DNA from 2 places in the Microbulbifer sp. MLAF003 genome. Region 1 is predicted to be linked to the other one. Evidence: predicted binding sites of a transcription regulator. Region 1 holds the regulator's gene; the other holds the start of a gene.

What was found. The regulator sigma-54, encoded in region 1, starts transcription at its own class of promoters, with help from an activator protein. The targets are predictions, from matches to a motif close to TGGCACANNNNTTGCNNT.
Region 2: the regulator sigma-54 is predicted to act here: its motif matches at 2,847-2,864, upstream of P3339_RS22505 (RtcB family protein).

The regions. Positions count from the first base shown of each region.
Region 1 covers NZ_CP120232.1:1,094,205-1,103,112, reverse strand. The annotation lists gene lptC (LPS export ABC transporter periplasmic protein LptC) at 1-110, shown strand, start outside; gene lptA (lipopolysaccharide transport periplasmic protein LptA) at 169-645, shown strand; gene lptB (LPS export ABC transporter ATP-binding protein) at 745-1,470, shown strand; gene P3339_RS05305 (RNA polymerase factor sigma-54) at 1,662-3,119, shown strand; gene hpf (ribosome hibernation-promoting factor, HPF/YfiA family) at 3,307-3,597, shown strand; gene ptsN (PTS IIA-like nitrogen regulatory protein PtsN) at 3,601-4,059, shown strand; gene rapZ (RNase adapter RapZ) at 4,193-5,050, shown strand; gene P3339_RS05285 (HPr family phosphocarrier protein) at 5,075-5,344, shown strand; gene mgtE (magnesium transporter) at 5,452-6,819, shown strand; gene yjgA (ribosome biogenesis factor YjgA) at 6,899-7,411, shown strand; gene msrB (peptide-methionine (R)-S-oxide reductase MsrB) at 7,512-8,045, opposite strand; gene P3339_RS05265 (YhdP family protein) at 8,152-8,908, opposite strand, start outside.
Region 2 covers NZ_CP120232.1:4,719,809-4,728,716, reverse strand. The annotation lists gene P3339_RS22515 (C13 family peptidase) at 1-1,044, opposite strand, end outside; gene rtcR (RNA repair transcriptional activator RtcR) at 1,103-2,701, opposite strand; gene P3339_RS22505 (RtcB family protein) at 2,921-4,150, shown strand; gene P3339_RS22500 (slipin family protein) at 4,778-5,938, shown strand; gene rtcA (RNA 3'-terminal phosphate cyclase) at 5,988-7,007, shown strand; gene P3339_RS22490 (ArsR/SmtB family transcription factor) at 7,282-7,587, opposite strand; gene P3339_RS22485 (permease) at 7,697-8,734, shown strand; gene P3339_RS22480 (MalY/PatB family protein) at 8,759-8,908, shown strand, end outside.

The DNA of each region.
Region 1 (8,908 bases):
CTATTAGCTCGGGTCCTAACCAGACTAAAGGAAAGGGAATGCGCGCATACCTAAATGAAGACCGGGTGGAAATCCTATCCGATGTAAAGAGTAACTATGATCCCAAGTAAACTTTGCCACTACCTAGTCAAGAGTTCCGCGTTCACCATGCTTCTGATTGCGACGTCAATGGCAAACGCACTCCCCGAAGACCGCCAACAGCGCATTAATATTAGCTCGGATGCGATGAATGCGGGTTTAAGCAGCAACCTAGTGGTTTATAACAATAACGTAGTGATAACCCAAGGCTCTTTAAAGATAGAGGCGGACCGAGTAGAGGTTTATTTCACCCCGGAAAAGGAAATCAGTCGTGTTATTGCCTTAGGCAAACCTGCACGCTTCCAACAGAAAATACTGGAAGGCGAGAACCCGATAAAAGCACGGGCTCAGCGCATCGAATATGCAGTCGCCTCTGAAGAGCTACAACTTACCGGGAAGGCCTACGTAGATCGTGACGGCAACACCTTAACCGCAGAGAAAATTGACTACGACCTAACTACCGAACAAATGAGCGCCCAGGGTCAAGCTGGCAAACGGATAGAGATGATCTGGCAGCCAGAGAAAAAAGATGGAAGCCAGACTCCAAGCAACGACGGCAGCCAGTAAAGACATTACCCAGAGCCGTAAAAAGTAAAGATTTCATCTATCACCCTCTTCACCGGCGAGCGTTTGTGCTCGCAACATGGACAGATTTCGGTAAATACTATGCCAACGCTGAAGGCGTTACACCTAGCCAAGCAATACAAGAAAAGAAAAGTCGTTCAGGACGTATCCGTCAGTGTCTCTAGCGGACAGGTCGTCGGTCTCCTTGGGCCTAACGGTGCAGGTAAAACCACATGCTTCTACATGATTGCTGGCCTGGTCCAGGCTGATGCTGGTCAGGTATTGATCGATGATGAGGATATAACCCGGCTATCCATGCATGGCCGCGCCAGAAAGGGAATTGGCTACCTCCCCCAGGAAGCCTCCGTTTTTCGCCGCCTATCCGTTCGGGATAATATCCTAGCCATTCTAGAAACCCGCAAAGACTTAACCCGCGCCGAGCGCCAACAGCAAGCACAGGAGCTACTCCAGGAGTTCAATATCACACATATTGAAAACAGTCTGGGAATGGCCCTCTCTGGCGGGGAACGCCGTCGGGTAGAAATTGCCCGCGCCCTAGCAACAAACCCCAGCTTCGTACTGCTGGACGAACCTTTCGCTGGGGTGGACCCTATTTCCGTCAATGACATCAAGGAGATAATCCGCCATTTGCGAGATCGTGGAATCGGCGTCTTAATTACCGATCACAACGTGCGAGAGACGCTGGATATCTGCGAGACTGCCTATATCGTTAGTGAGGGTCATATTATTGCAGCGGGCACTCCAGATGAGGTGCTGGCCAACCAGCAGGTACGCGAAGTCTATTTGGGACATGAATTTACCATTTAGAGACAGATCGCTACATTTGTCACCAGACATCTTGAATATTGACAAAATTAATCGCCGAAAGAGCTACTTAACAATAAGGCAGCCAATCTAACCGGCATGCTTATTGCTTGTAATACTTTTTAGGCCGGGGTAGTCTGCGCCATCTGAGGTTATTTATACCTCCATGTGATCTCAGCCTGCAGCACCCCAATATGAAGCAGTCTCTTCAACTAAAGCTCGGTACCCAGCTGACCATGACACCTCAGTTGCAACAGGCAATACGCCTATTGCAGCTTTCGACTTTGGACTTACAACAGGAAGTCCAAGCCGCCTTGGATAGCAACCCGATGCTGGAGGCTGAAACTGACGAAATAGCTTCCAGCGCAGATATCTCAGAGCTACAAGCGGAGCCTATTAACGAACAGGCCACCTCCCCTACTGAGCATACCGTAGAGGAGCGGGATCTCATCGAGAGTGACTGGAGTCAAAGCATTCCTGAAGAGCTTCCCGTAGATTCACGTTGGGATGACGTCTACACCAGCCACAGCGGTAGCACCGAGAACGAAGACCCCAGTTTTGAGCGCAATACCTCTACGGACGGCCTGCAGGATCACCTGCGATGGCAGCTCAACCTGACCACCCTCTCCGAGCTGGACAAATCAATCGGAGAAAATCTGATAGACGGCATAGAACCTAATGGTTTGCTATGCACACCTCTTGATGAAATTGCAAACTCCCTTTCTGTTGGGGAGGATGAGGTGCTTGCTGTGCTCAGGGCTATCCAGCAATTTGAGCCTGCTGGGTGCGGAGCGCGTAATTTACAAGAGTGCCTATTACTGCAGTTACAGCAGCTCCCTGGTGAGACTCCATGGTTAAAACAGGCCCAGTGTATTATCCAGCGCCACCTTGACCTTCTCGGCAAGCGGGATTTCCGTCAGTTAAGTCGGCGCACACGTCTAAATGAAGCCCAACTGGGCGAGGTCATCCGGCTGATCCAAACCCTGAATCCTAATCCAGGTGAGAGATTCGCTGAGCAGGAAGCCACCTATGTGACCCCGGATATTATTGTTTCACGTAGGGAGCTAGGCTGGCAGGCAAACTTAAATCCGGAGATCACCCCCAGAATTCGCGTTAACAGTCACTATGCCTCCATGGTTAAGCGGGCAGACAACTCCAGAGATAACAACTTCCTGCGCGACCACTTACAGGAGGCACGTTGGTTTTTAAAAAGCCTACAGAGCCGCCACGAGACTCTGCTGAAGGTCGCCAATTGCATCGTGGAAAAACAGCAGGGATTCTTTGAAGAGGGACCTGAGGCCATGCGCCCTATGGTACTGGCGGATGTAGCTGAAGCCATTGGCATGCACGAATCTACTATTTCCAGGGTAACCACTCAAAAGTACATGCTCACTCCTCGCGGAACTTTTGAGTTGAAATACTTTTTCTCCAGTCATGTAAGTACTGATTCTGGCGAAGACGCCTCTTCCACTGCTATTCGTGCATTAATTCGCAAACTTATAAATGCGGAAACGCCTCGCAAGCCCCTTTCAGATAACAAAATCACCCAGGAACTGGATCAGCAAGGCATTAAGGTAGCGCGACGCACTGTAGCAAAATACCGGGAATCCATGGGAATTCCCTCTTCCAGTGAGCGAAAACGCCTGGTCTGATCCACAAATATGATTTTTAGACCAACCTAAGAACCTGGGTCACAAACTCGTTGGCACCACACTTCACCCCTCTGCAACCAAACTCCAAACTTTGAGTGTATCCTTCCATTCTGGGCCACTTCCTAGTAGGGTTGCGACCCGAAAGGGAGACGTGCCGGTATGTGATGCACCCGATTAGGAGAAATCCATGCAGATCAACATTAGTGGTCACCACGTCGATGTTACCTCACCAATGCGCAGCTACTGCGAAAGCAAGCTGGAGAAGCTCTCTCGGCATTACGACAATATTACTAACGCTCAGGTTATCCTATCCGTCGAAAAATTGATCCAAAAAGCAGAGGCCAGAGTACATATAAATGGTCACGACCTCTGTGCCGGCTCGGAAGACAAGGATATGTACGCGGCCATTGACGCTCTGACTGATAAGCTGGACCGCCAACTGAAGAAGCACAAAGAGAAGTTGCAGAACCACCGCTGAACTATGACACTGGAAGCTTTACTCTCTCCCCGCCTGAGCCTTTGCCATCTGGCGGGGAGTAGCAAAAAATTATTGCTCAATATTGCCCAGGCTATTGCCGAACAATACCCGCAACATGACTCCGATACCATCTTCAACCAATTGATTGCCCGAGAACGCTTGGGATCAACTGGAATTGGGGAGGGGGTTGCGATCCCCCACTGCCGTCTGCCTGGTTGTGAAGAACCAATTGGCGTTCTCTGTACCATTGAGCCTGCAATTGATTTTGACGCCATCGATCGCCAGCCTGTTGATTTGTTATTTGTTCTACTAGTCCCCGAGGATGCGGAACAGCAGCATTTAGAAACTCTGGCCGAGATAGCAGCGCTATTTTCCAATAGCGTAGTAAGAGATAAGTTACGCCAGGCCAAGACCAGCGACGAACTCTACGCACTTGCCATAGATAGCGCTGCAGCCGCGTGATCCAGGTAGTGAACCAGCCCATGGGTAAACTGAAGTTAAATGCTAATGTTGATGACAACCACTCTGTCACTATCAATCACAATGCAGTTATTTTAAAAATCAGTGATACACAGACCTTAGAAAGGGGACACCCATGCGCTTGGTTATTATCAGCGGCCGTTCTGGTTCCGGAAAAAGCTCTGCCCTTCAGTTATTAGAGGACGAAGGGTTTAACTGTATTGACAACCTACCAACCAGCCTGCTACCAGAACTGGTCAAAAGGGTTCACGAGCAACCGGCAGAAGGGGATACTCAGCTGGCTCTTGGCGTCGACGCCCGAAATCTTTGGCAGGATATCAAACAGGCCCCACGGGTAATTGAATCCCTGCGTGCAAACGGCGTAAAGTGCGATGTTATTTTCCTCGACGCCCGTGAACCAGTGTTAGTTCAGCGCTTCAGTGAAACCCGGCGGAAACACCCTCTCAGCAATGATTGCACCCACCTACTAGAAGCACTCAACCAGGAAAAGGAACTACTCACACCGATCTCTGCGATGGCGGACATGGTGATAGACACCAGCAATCTCAGTTTGCACGAGCTACGTGGACTCGTGAAAAACCGGGTAGTAGGTGAAAAGTCAGAGAGCATGGCAATCCTTTTCCAATCCTTTGGCTTTAAATACGGGGTTCCCGTAGATGCGGATCTGATATTTGACTTACGCTGCCTGCCAAACCCTTACTGGGAGACAAGCCTGAGACAGAAAACCGGCCTGGACCCCGAGGTTGCCGAATACCTACAAGGCCACCCTGAAACCGGTAAAATGCAGGCGGATATCACCAGCTTCCTGAATAACTGGTTGCCCTCCTACCAAAAAAGCAATCGCAGTTATACCTGCATCTCCATTGGATGCACTGGCGGTCGCCACCGCTCTGTATATATGGTGGAGCAGTTGGCCAAGATTTTTTCAAAACAGTTTAATAACGTTCAGATCCGGCATCGTGAGCAGAAGTAACATCCAATTAACTTAGACGCACTTATGCAAAAACAGCGCCTCACCATTATCAACAAGCTCGGTCTACACGCCCGCGCAGCCAGTAAGTTCGCCCAGACCTCTGCGCGATTCTCTGCAGATGTCAAAGTACACTGCCAGGGCAAATCAGTCGACGGAAAGAGTGTAATGGCGCTTATGCTGCTAGCCGCTGGTAAGGGAACGGAACTTGAATTGGAGATTGAAGGCCGTGACGAAGACGATGCAGTGAGCGCTATTAGTGATTTGGTATCAGAACGCTTTGGCGAAGCCGAGTAGTTTGCAAAAATAGCCCCCTCTAGATAGAGTCCCGCCATGGGCATAAAATCGCCACTTATCCCAAGCGACCTCAGCCCGCAATCACCGCTAAGTAGTAAGGATTAGTCGTGTCCAGCCCACCTCAAGCCGAAATTAAATTCCGCGCCCAAAATCAGCTCAGCGAGCTATTTGCCGCGCTCGATAGCGGCACTGGGCAGGAAGTCCGGCGCATGCTCAAAACCCTGACCCCCCAGAGCATTGCCCAGTTACTAGAAAGCTCCCCTCCCCGCATTCGCCAGGTACTTTGGAATTTAATTGAGCGAGATGTAGAAGGTGAGGTACTCCAAGAGCTGACAGATGAGGTGCGCAGCCAGATCCTCGACACCATGGATACCGAGGAGATGGTGGAGATTATGGAGGGGCTGGATGCGGATGATATCGCTGATATCCTCCAGCAACTTCCCGAGCGTGTTGTCTCGGAAGTTCTCTCCTCTATGAGCGAGACCGACCGACTGCGAGTGGAAAGTGTTCTTGCCTACGATGAGAACACCGCCGGCGGCCTGATGGATACCAATACCATCTCTGTGCGCCCTAACCTTAGCCTAGATGTGGTTCTTCGTTACCTGCGTCGCCACGAGCAACTGCCAGAATCCACAGACAGCTTATTCGTAGTAAATCGTAAGGGACAGTACATAGGGTTACTGCCACTATCAAAGCTACTGACTACAGATCCATCAGTAACAGTTCGCGAGGTTGTAAATACCGACGTAGAACCTATCCCTGCAGATATGCGCGACACCGAAGTTGCCCGACTATTTGAGAAGTACGACTGGATCACCGCGCCAGTGGTCGATGAGGATAACCGCCTGTTGGGCCGCATCACAATTGACGATATTGTGGATGTAATTCGCGAAGATGCCGATCACTCACTGATGAGTCTGGCCGGCCTTGATGAAGAAGAGGACACCTTTGCCCCGGTAAGGCGTACGGCTCGAAGGAGAGCTTTGTGGCTGGGCATAAACCTCCTAACTGCCCTGCTCGCATCCTGGGTTATCAGCTTATTCCAAAATACCTTGGAAAAAGTGGTGGCACTTGCAGTGTTAATGCCGATCGTTGCCAGTATGGGGGGCGTTGCTGGCAGCCAAACTCTCACAGTAGTCATCCGGGGCATGGCACTCGGACAGATTGGTAAAAGTAACCTGAACTGGCTACTCTCCCGCGAGCTGGGCTCAGCTGCCCTGAATGCCTTACTCTGGTCACTGGTTATGGGGGTTATTGCCGCACTCTGGTTTAGCGATATCACTATCGCCATTATCATTGTCGCAGCTATGGTAATTAACCTACTTACCGCCGCATCGGCGGGCGCAATATTACCTGTAGCCTTGCGAGCTATGCGTATTGACCCAGCGCTGGCAGGTGGCGTAGCCCTGACTACCATCACCGATGTTGTAGGGTTTATGTCTTTCCTCGGCCTTGCCACCTGGTATTTTGGCTGAGACGTGAAATATCCCAGTGGCACAATGCCTCTGGTTAGAGCAAAATCGGGAAAGCCCCGGTTAACGTGCGGAATTTGAGATGTACGAAAACGATGATTATGAGGATGACCTGCCAAAGAGTAAAACTCAGGTCAAACAGGAAATGCACCAATTACAGGAGTTGGGCAAACAACTGACTGAGCTATCTAAGGCCCAACTTGCTGAAGTACCACTGGATGAAGATCTGCGCGATGCCATAGATACCATGGCACGAATCAAATCTAACGAGGCCCGCCGCCGCCAGATGCAATTTATCGGCAAACTTATGCGCAGTAGCGATCATGAAGCTATTGAGGCAGTTTTGCTGAAATTCAAAGAGCGGGACCAACGTCACCTGCACTTCGATAAAATGGCAGAGGATTGGCGCAAGCGCCTGCTTGAAGGTGGGAACAGTGCCCAAGGTTCTTTTTTTGATCAGTATCCGCAAGTGGATCACCAACAGTTGCGTCAGTTGGTAAGGGACTCCCAAAGAGAGGTTAAAAACAATAAGCCCCCCACAAATCAGCGTAAATTGTTCCGCTACTTACGCGACTTTTTTATGCGGGATACCTGATACCCCAGAGTAGCTGCCCGGGGTGGTATTTCTCCCGCCCCGAGTCCCTCCCAGCTTACCAAGCCACCATCCAAGAAAGACCTTTAGCAACAATCGCTAATTATTGCTTGTTTACAGTCGCTGGCTCAAAATCTAAGGCAAGGGAGTTCAGGCAATAACGCAGTTGTGTCGGTGCCGGACCATCCTTAAATACATGCCCCAAGTGCTCCCCACATTTTGACAGCACTTCTGTACGGCGCAGGCCCCAACTAAAATCGTCTTTTAAGACTATATTTTGCGGATATGCCACATCCCAGAAACTGGGCCAGCCGGTACCTGACTTATATTTGTGCTTTGAGCTGAACACCGGCAGGCGGCAACCAGCTGTTACATAAGTCCCCTCTTCCTCGTTGTAGAGTAACTTACCAGTAAAGGCTCGCTCAGTATCCTTTTCCCACAGGACCTTGTAACGATCCTCAGGCAGAATCTGTTTCCACACCGATTTGGGAATCTGTTCCAGCCCCTTACCTTCGGAGATCCTCTCCTTGGCCTCTCCTACGGTCATCGTCTGGATACGCTGGTCATCGGCCTCGGAGCATGCCGATAATGCCACGGCTACCACCAACAGGGGGCCGAGTATTTGAGATTTCGTCATTTGCAAAACTCCATTCTCTAGCGCGTTGCCGTTATCCTAAGATTAGAGCGCCTTGAAGTGGATGCAGTTCAGAAAAATCGTAACAGCTAGCTTCCTGCACCAGTACTTATTGGCGGCGTAGATGCCCCCCTGAGCCCACCTCCTCCACAGCCTCAGCTTTATCTTTTAATGAGGCAGCCCCCTGGCGCTCGGCACCACCGCCATCAAACAGCCTTTCAAAACGCATTTGTGGATCTGCCCAGTCGCCACTGATACGATAGCTAACACTGGCCACTTTTTTCACCTGCTTTTTGAAAGCCTTACTAATTAGATATACCCCTGCAGCAGCCGGAAGTCCTCCTGCCAGTGCAGCGACCAGAGCAAGGTTATTACTTACCGGTAAAGTTGCCACTAGGGTAAGATCTAGGTCCTCGCGCAACAGATTCACCCTGCCAGCCATCTGCAGCTCACTGGTTGGCCCTTCCACTTGAATAGGCACCGCAATCAACAGTTGTCCATCCCCTTCAAAAACCACTTCCCCGCGAACCCGATCAAAGGCCATACCGCTCTTGTAAAGATCAGAGAAATCCAAGCGCAAACGACGCGCCCAGGTATCGAAATTAAAAAGAGATAACAGGCGCAACACCGTAGAGCCAGCCGTACCTGTAGAGCGAAGGAAACGCCCATCCCGGATATCAATCTTAAGCTCCCCAGAGAGCAAACTGCCTTTGACCAGGGCTGGAGATCCGTCCCAGCGCAAGGCGGTATCAAAGCTGGCGGACTTGCTCTCAATAAGAGGCTCATGTCCCATTGTACGCTGGATATCAGCGAGATCATCGGCCGCCAGGCGACCAATAAACTGGGAAGAACTCTTCCCCTCGGCA
Region 2 (8,908 bases), 1.3 Mb from region 1:
GTGCACTAGCAGTAGGTCTTCCTGTGGGTCCAGTAACTGATCCAGGGCATTGAGACTTTCTTGGATACTGGTGCGGGTGGCGAGAGGAAAGCTGTAGCCGCCACCGTTACTGAGGCGCAGTACACGCTCATCAATACCAAAGGCCTTATCAAGGCGTTCTGACACCCAATCCAATTCTCTGGCAAATACCGGAGAGGTGCCATCACCGCCTACTAACAGCGTGTACACATCGCGTACACCAGGCCTCTGCGGTGCCAGTGCATCAATAGCGCTTTGTAAGCGATCACTCTCGCTGTAAAGGCGTGTTTCCGCCTCGGCTGCAGGAATTTCTTGTTGTGTACGCCAGGCCGCCTCACTGGGAAAATAGATGCCCTTAGCAAAATAGCCGGACTCTTCAATAGTATTTCCCTCGCCATCAATGCTCACACGCTGGCCTTCTCCATCCGCCTCTCCGTAGCGAAAGTTGGCGCGAATAGTGGTCCCATCAGGTTGGGTCAATTCACCAGCGCCAGAGTAAAAGCCGTATTCGAAGTCGCCTTTGTATCTGTAGCCTTTGTTATCTGAGTAGTCTCCGCGTAGAAACATTCCCTGCTCGAAAGTGCCTTTATATTGACTGCCATCTTCAGTGGTCAGCTCACCTTCACCGTGTGGACCGTAATCCAGAAACTCACCACTATAAGTTTCTCTGCCATCCCATTTTGCTGTGCCTCTTTGCAACTCCCCATCATTGAAATGACCCGACCATTCATTTTCACCACAGGTATAGCGGCCTTCGCCATGTGGTTCTCCATTGAGGAATTCACCCTCATAAGTACAGCCATCTGTTTTGGTAAGTAATCCCTGGCCGCTAATGCGGCCATTGTGAAATTCCCCGCGATAGTGATTACCATCGGGCCATTGCAACTGGCCCTGACCATGGAAAAGGCCATCTTGTAAGTCACCTTTGTATACAGAACCATCTGGCAGGGCGGTGCCGCCTGCAAACTGTGTTGGCTCGCAGGCACTGAGAAGAAGAAAAAGAGGGGTTAAGTAGGCGTATCTCATTCCATGGTCCATCATTGATGCTCTGGAGTGAGATTAACAAAATGGTGCCAACAGGGCTCTAGGCTTTATTCAGCTGCTCGAACTTAAGCCCGTATTTTTCCAGCAGCTGGCGTACCCGGTGGGAATCGTTGTTGGATTTTTTAGCTGTGCGGCTTATCTGAAAAAGCCGGCGCCCGGCTTCCGCCATGGAGCTGGATTCCTCACAGACTTGGATCAGTCCTGCCAGTTTGATCTGCTCGTAGTAATCCATCTGTTCAATATTGCCGGGGCCCAGTAGCGCTTCAATACGTGCAATGGGTAGCGATGACTCATTGGTAGAGGCTTGCCACTTTAAGCACAGTCGCTGGATTTCCTCTTCCACCACTTCAGTGGTAATACGCCCACCATCGGCGAGAGTGCCCATGCGCAGGATACTGGCGTTAAGGTCGCGAAAGTTAGCGGACCAGCTGGCCTCTCCTGAATGGCCAAAGTTGAGATATCTCTCCCGTGCCGCTTTATTGAAGCTCACTAAATGGCCAGACTTTCTGGAAAAAGCCTCCAGCTCAAAGTCGATATTGGGTTCCAGGTCTTCAATACGTTCACGCAGGGAGGGCAGGCGGTAAGTCCACAGGTCAATTCGGGCAAGCAGGTCCGCACGAAACTTACCTTCGCGGCTGTGCTGGACAAGATCCCGGTTAGTACCGGCGATCAGCTGGAAGTGACTGCTCACCTCTTTGTCTGAGCCAAAGGGCATAAAACGTTTGTGTTCTATAGCGCGTAACAGCATGGCTTGCTCGTCCAGTCCCAGCTCGCCGATCTCGTCCAGAAAAAGTAGGCCCTTATCAGCTTCCATCAACAGCCCGGGACGATGTGCGGTGGCACCGGTAAAGGCGCCTTTGCGGTGGCCGAACAGAGCGGACATGGCATTTTCGCCGCGCAGAGTAGCGCAGTTTACTGCTACCAACCCGCCTTCCAGCTTACCGCGCTGTTTGCGCAGCTCATAAACACGCTGGGCCAGTTGTGATTTACCCGCCCCCGTAGGGCCGGTTATTAATATTGGGGCGTCAGAGCGGATAGAGACCTGCTCCAGCTGCTCGATCATCTGGTTAAAAGCGAGATTATTAGTTTCAATGCCACCTTTCAGGTAGGTGGTGCCCTCTTGGTGTTCCCTCTGGAATCGCGAGGCAATCTGATCGTATTTGGATAGATCCAAATCGATAATTTGGTACTCGCCCGGCAAACCACTGTGCTTGCGTGCCGGGGATGTTTGTAGCAGGCGCCCGGGGAAATACCCCGCTTCTGTTAATAGATATAGGCAGATCTGGGCCACATGGGTGCCCGTGGTGATATGTACCAGGTACTGCTCATCATCCGGCTTGAAGCTATAGGCGTGGGCGAAATCCAGCAGGTTGCTGTATACGCTCTCGAAATCCCAAGGGTCGTTAAAGTTCACCCGGTGGTGGACCACTTCAGTCTCTGGAGAGACCCGTGCAATATCTTCGGTGACCTGGTCTGCCAGGTTCTTTGAGTGATTGTCGAACAGAAGTTCCAGACGGTCGATAAGCAGGTCTTCGTGCTGGCACATGGATATGTTTGGGCGCCATTTGTCCCAGCGCTTGTCACCTTTGCCGCGCCGATCTTTGCTGGTACCGAGAATACTGATAGCAATTGTCTTCATGCTATCTAAAATATTATTTTACTATCAAAAAAGATAGATATTTATGGCTTTCTTATTTCAAAGAAACTCTCAAGAGTTTTGGTATTAAAAATAAATTCCATAAAAAACAACAAGTTATAAAAAATTTCCAACTTTGATAAAAAGTTGGCACTCAATTCGCTATATCAATAGAAAAATGAAGCGTAAGAACATCGAGCGCGGTTTCAAAAGGAGTTAAAGATGAAACCAATGCCATATGAAGTGATGCAGGCAGGTGGGGTGCCGATTAAGTCTTGGACCCTGGGAGTGCCCTTTGAGGATGAAGCCAAGGCGCAGCTCAAAAATATTTCTCAGATGCCCTTTATCCACAAATGGGTGGCAGCGATGCCCGATGTACACCTGGGCAAAGGCGCCACGATTGGCAGTGTGGTACCTACCCTGGGGGCGGTAATTCCCGCAGCTGTGGGTGTGGATATCGGCTGCGGCATGATGGCGGTGCGAACCAGCCTTACAGCGGCGCAACTTCCGGATAACCTGGCAGGGGTGCGCAGCGCTATTGAACGCGCAGTGCCCCATGGCCGTACGGGCCGGCACCGGGGCAGGGGGAGGGATAAAGGTGCCTGGGAGAATCCGCCGGATGATGCACTTGCCGGTTGGGCGCCATTGGCAGCGCAGTTTGAGTTGCTTAAAGAAAAGCACCCTGTATTAAAAAATACTAATAACATCAACCACTTGGGAACATTGGGCACCGGCAACCACTTTATTGAGATGTGCCTGGATGAGCACGGTAGCGTATGGCTGATGCTGCATAGCGGTTCCCGTGGTGTGGGTAACCGTATTGGTACCTACTTTATCGAGAAAGCCAAGCGGGATATGGAGCGTTGGCATATCCATCTGCCGGATAGTGACTTAGCATATTTCCCCGAAGGCACAGAGCATTTCGATGACTATGTACTAGCGGTGGAATGGGCACAGGAGTTTGCTCGTATCAATCGTGAAGTAATGATGACGCGTACTATCGGTGCGGTGAAGCAGGCTCTGGGCATGGATTTCGAAGCGCGCATGGAGGCAGTGAATTGCCATCACAATTATGTTTCCCGAGAGCACCACTACGGCAAGGATGTGCTGGTGACGCGCAAGGGGGCTGTAAGAGCTCGTGTTGATGAAATGGGCATTATTCCCGGGAGTATGGGGGCCAAATCTTTTATTGTGCGGGGGCTGGGTAATGAGGAAAGCTTCTGCAGTTGTAGCCATGGTGCTGGGCGAGTGATGTCGCGTACCAAGGCAAAAAAACTGGTGTCCCTGGAGGAGCACCGCGCGGCTACCATCGACGTAGAGTGCCGTAAAGACGAAGGTGTGATCGACGAAACCCCATCGGCCTACAAACCTATTGAGAAGGTTATGGCAGCACAAAAAGACCTGGTGGAAATCGTTTACACCCTCAAGCAGGTAGTCTGCGTCAAAGGATAATCGGTGTCGGTCAGGGATAAGGCCTTCAGTATATAAAGAATGCCGGAGATAGTGCCCAACGGGCCGGTTCTCCGCAAACAAGTTTGAGTGTTTTTGTTCCAGTCAGCGGAGCCGGTTCTGTATGCCGGCCTGGCACCACCGCCGCTGGCGGCAGGTGTACCCTCTGGGCCAATCCTCAAACGCTAACTTTGTAGCTCAATTGGTAGAGCAACCGTTCTGTCGGTTGGTTACGGGTTCAATTCCCGTCAAAGTCACGTCGCCTGGAAAGCGATCTTAAGGGAAGGCGAGAGCCTGGGGTTCGAATCCCCGCAAAGAAACCCTCTTTGTTGAAATCTATCCGGGGCCCATTGTGCCTTATGGTTTCGGCAATTCGGTATTATACCAATTGCCAAACAAAAAGGTACTTCGGTGACAGTGTCGCCTTTCGTGGGTTTGCACTGTGCGAGCGGATTACAGGTTATGCATTGACTCTATTTTGACCAGGGATGCTGGCTGTATTTCCCAGGAGAGGAGAAAGAAAAAGTCTGCAAAACCGCTGTATTTTGCTCCTACTTTGTACAAGCGCTGGGCCACCCTGGGATCGGGTGGCCCCCACCCAAAAGGAATAAAAGATAAGAGATCGGAGAAATGAAGTCTCTCTTTAAAATATGGAAGATTGTGGATGTGGCTGATAACGAGCGTGCATTGCTGTTTCGCCGCAGTCGATTTGAAAGGGTATTGCCTCCTGGACGTCACCGTATCTGGCTGCTTTCCGGTGATGTGCGGGTGGAGACCTATGATATTACCGAAGTGGTTTTTGATGCGATTAAAGCAAAATTCCTTCTGAATACTTATGGACAAATATTGGGTGAATATTTGCAGTCCTATGAGTTATCTGATCATCAGGTAGGCCTTTTTTACCAGGATGGTCACCTGGTGGATATCCTTCCTCCTGGTACTTATCGCGCTGTGTGGAAGGGTAGTGAAACCGTGCGTGTAGGTATTGTAGATATTTCAAAGGAGTATTCCATTGATGACAATATATTGGGATTGCTTGGTCGTGGGGTGAAGGTCGGACAAATGCGTATTGCCGCTCAGGCGGTTAGCTACAACGAAATTCCCGATGAGCACGTAGGCCTTCTGGTTGTTAATGGCAAACTGGAAAAAACCCTGCAGCCCGGTCGTTATGGATTCTGGAAGTACAATCGCTCCATCGTGGTGAAATTGATGGACATGCGCTTGCAAACTATTGAAGTGAGTGGCCAGGAAATTCTTACCAAGGACCGGGTAAGTTTGCGTATAAACCTGAGCGGTAGTTTCAAGATTACTGATCCAAAGCGGGTAGCATTAAAACTCAGTGACTACAAAAGCTATATTTATCGTGAATTGCAACTATATCTGCGTGAAGCAGTGGGTACCCAGACTCTGGATAGCTTGTTGGCGGATAAGGATCGGCTGAATATTGTTATTGCTACGGGCATTCGTAAAAAAATAGCGGAGTACGGTATCGAGATCGTCAGTGTCGGTGTAAAAGACATTATTTTACCAGGCGATATGAAAATGATTCTAAATCAGGTAGTGGAAGCACAAAAAGAATCTGAAGCGAATTTAATAAAACGCCGGGAAGAGACCCAGGCCATGCGTTCCATGCATAACACCGCCAAGATGATGGATAACAATCCTGTGTTACTGCGGTTAAAAGAATTAGAGTCGCTGGAAAAGGTCAGTAATCGTATCGATAAAATTTCAGTATACGGCGGTCTTGAGGGTGTGCTTAATGATTTAGTGAAACTGCGCCCAACTGCTTGAATAAAATAAAGGCATCGAAACCATTTAGTGGTATTTAAGGGAATTATTAGTGATTGAGATTGATGGCGCCCAGGGGGAGGGTGGCGGCCAGATTTTACGGACTTCCCTCACTTTGTCCATGTGCCAGGGAATACCGATTCGTATTAAAAATATTCGAGCAGGCCGCAATAAGCCTGGACTATTACGCCAACATCTCACTTGCTTACGCGCTGCCAAAGCTATTAGTGATGCTGATGTTAGCGGTGAGCAGCTGGGGGCTACGGAAGTTACTTTTATTCCGGGAAAAGTACGATCTGGCGAGTATCATTTTTCCATCGGCTCGGCCGGTAGTACCAGCTTGGTATTGCAAACGGTGTTGCTGCCTCTTTTATTTGCTGATGGTATTAGTGAGCTGCACTTGGAAGGGGGTACCCACAATAAAAAGGCTCCAAGCTTTGATTTTATAGCCCAGGTTTATTTGCCTCTATTAGCGCGTATGGGCGCGGGAGTGGAGGTGGAGCTAACGGATTATGGTTTTTATCCAGCTGGTGGCGGTGCCTGGCGTGCGCGTATCCACCCCCTCTCCAATTTATCAAAACTGGAACTGACTGAAAGAGGAGAGCTACTGGAGCGCAAAGCTGTAGCCATATCCGCGAATATACCGGCTCATATTGGCTTGCGTGAACTGGCGCAGGTGAGTAAGCAATGTGAGTGGCCGGCTGAGTATTTGCAGCGAAAACAGGTGCGTTCCCAAGGGCCCGGTAATTTGCTGTCGCTGCGGTTGCAATCTGAACAGGTAACTGAAATCTTCGATTCCATGGGCGAGCAGGGCGTAAGTTCAGAGCGGGTTGCCCAGCGTGCGATTCGGCAGATGCAGCGTTATCTGAATTCTGGTGCGCCGGTAGGTGAATATCTGGCCGATCAACTGTTATTGCCTATGGCTTTGGGCAATGGTGGTCGCTTTTGTACATTGAAGCCCAGCCAGCATTTATTGACCAATATTCAGGTGATCCAGAAAATTGCCGGAGTTAATATTCAGTTGCGCGAGTTAGGTGAAGATACTTGGGAAGTAACGGTTGGTACTATTTAGATGCAAAATTGTAATTGAGGGATACGGGAGTAGCTCTAATGGCGAAAAGTTGGATACAGTTTTTCCTTGTTTTTTGATACTGGGAACGGCACATAATTTCCTTGGCCGGATTCCCGGTCTGCATATTGTCTATTAAATGATTCAGCAAACTCCTTTTCCTCGCTATGTTGCTGATCTTTGAAAACTCAGCTTTATACAAATTGAAGACCAGCGGTTGTAATGGAAAGTGGCCCTACTCTCTATGTTACTCTGGTGGTTGAAAATCATCTAATGATTAATCGTCGCAGTGAGGGTTACCGTCAATACAGCACTCCTCCTGCAGGAATTCCACCAGCCTGAATAGTTCTTCATACTGAGGCACACAATAGAGGGTGCGGCCCTCTCGTCGTTGAATGACCAACCCCACAGATACCAAACGGTTAATGTGGTGGGAGAGAGTGGAGCCAGGAACATCCAGCGCTTCCTGTATTTCTCCAACAGGCATGCCCTCTGGGCCACCTCTGACCAATAGGCGGAATATTTCCAGGCGGGTTAAATGGCCTAATTCAGCGAAGCACTTGGCGGCTATGTCTGTCTGCATTGTTGTGTTCCTGGGGCTCCAATATTTCTATATTACTAGAAATAACTTGTAGTCACAAAAAAGCTGCACTAATATATTTCCATGAATCTAGAAATACGGAATGAATGCAATGTCTCCAGAAGTTCTTGTAATGCTTGAAGAGGCGCTGGGCATGTTTGTATGGCTCGGTATCGAGCTGACAGCGTTATTTTTGGTAATCAGTTTTATTATTGGCGTAATTCAGGAATACCTGCCGTCAGGAAAAATCCAGGCTATTCTCAGCTCAAAGAATGGCCGTGGCTACTTTTCTGCAGCGATACTCGGTGGTCTGACACCATTCTGTAGTTGCTCAACCATCCCTATGCTGAGCGGCCTGTTGAAAGCCCGAGCCGGTTTTGGACCAACAGTCACCTTCTTATTCACTTCGCCACTTTTGAATCCCATCATTATTGGTCTATTCCTTGTGACCTTCGGCCTTAACATCACTTTGGTTTATGCCGCAACGGCACTGGCAGTTTCAGTGACTGCTGGGTATGTATTGGAGCGGCTCAACTTTGCTCGCTTCATTCGCCCGGAAGTATTGAAGGGGAATACTGGAAGCGGCTGCTCTGGTGCGAGTAAACCCAGGAAACCAGAGACTGGCGGCTGTGGTGCCAGTGCATCTGCAACTACTTGTACAGAAGAGAAAGCTTGCAATGGACCACCTCCCCAAGTCGCCGCTTGCGATGGTACCGTTGCATTGAGTGCCGTGCAGGACAATCGCTGGGTGCGGATCTGGCGGGAAACCTGGAGCCAGTTTAAGAAAGTACTGCCCTACCTGTTGATTGGGATCGCAATCGGTGCTTTCACCTACGGCTTTATACCTGCAGATTTCATTGCAAAGTATGCTGGAGCCGGTAACCCTCTCGCCATCCCTTTCGCGGCAGTAATTGGGGTCCCGCTATATATCCGTGCTGAGGCCGTAATCCCCTTATCTGCGGCGCTGCTCGCAAAAGGCATGAGTATGGGGGCAGTAATGGCATTGATTATTGGCAGTGCCGGTGCCAGCCTAACTGAGGTGATCCTACTGAAGTCAATGTTCCGCAAACCAATGGTAGCGGCTTTCCTGCTAGTGATCTTCGGTATGGCAATTTTTGCAGGTCTGCTGTTCCACCTGTTTTTCTCATAAACCCCTGAACCACATGTAGGAGCAATGATGGACTTTAATAAAAATAATTCCGGTGCTGAAAATCACTTTGTGCGTAACAGCCCATCGGCACTTAAAAATATTTTTGGCACAGAGAAAGTAACTCCCTTTTGGGTAGCGGATATGGATTTCAATGTAGCCGACCCTATTAGAGCA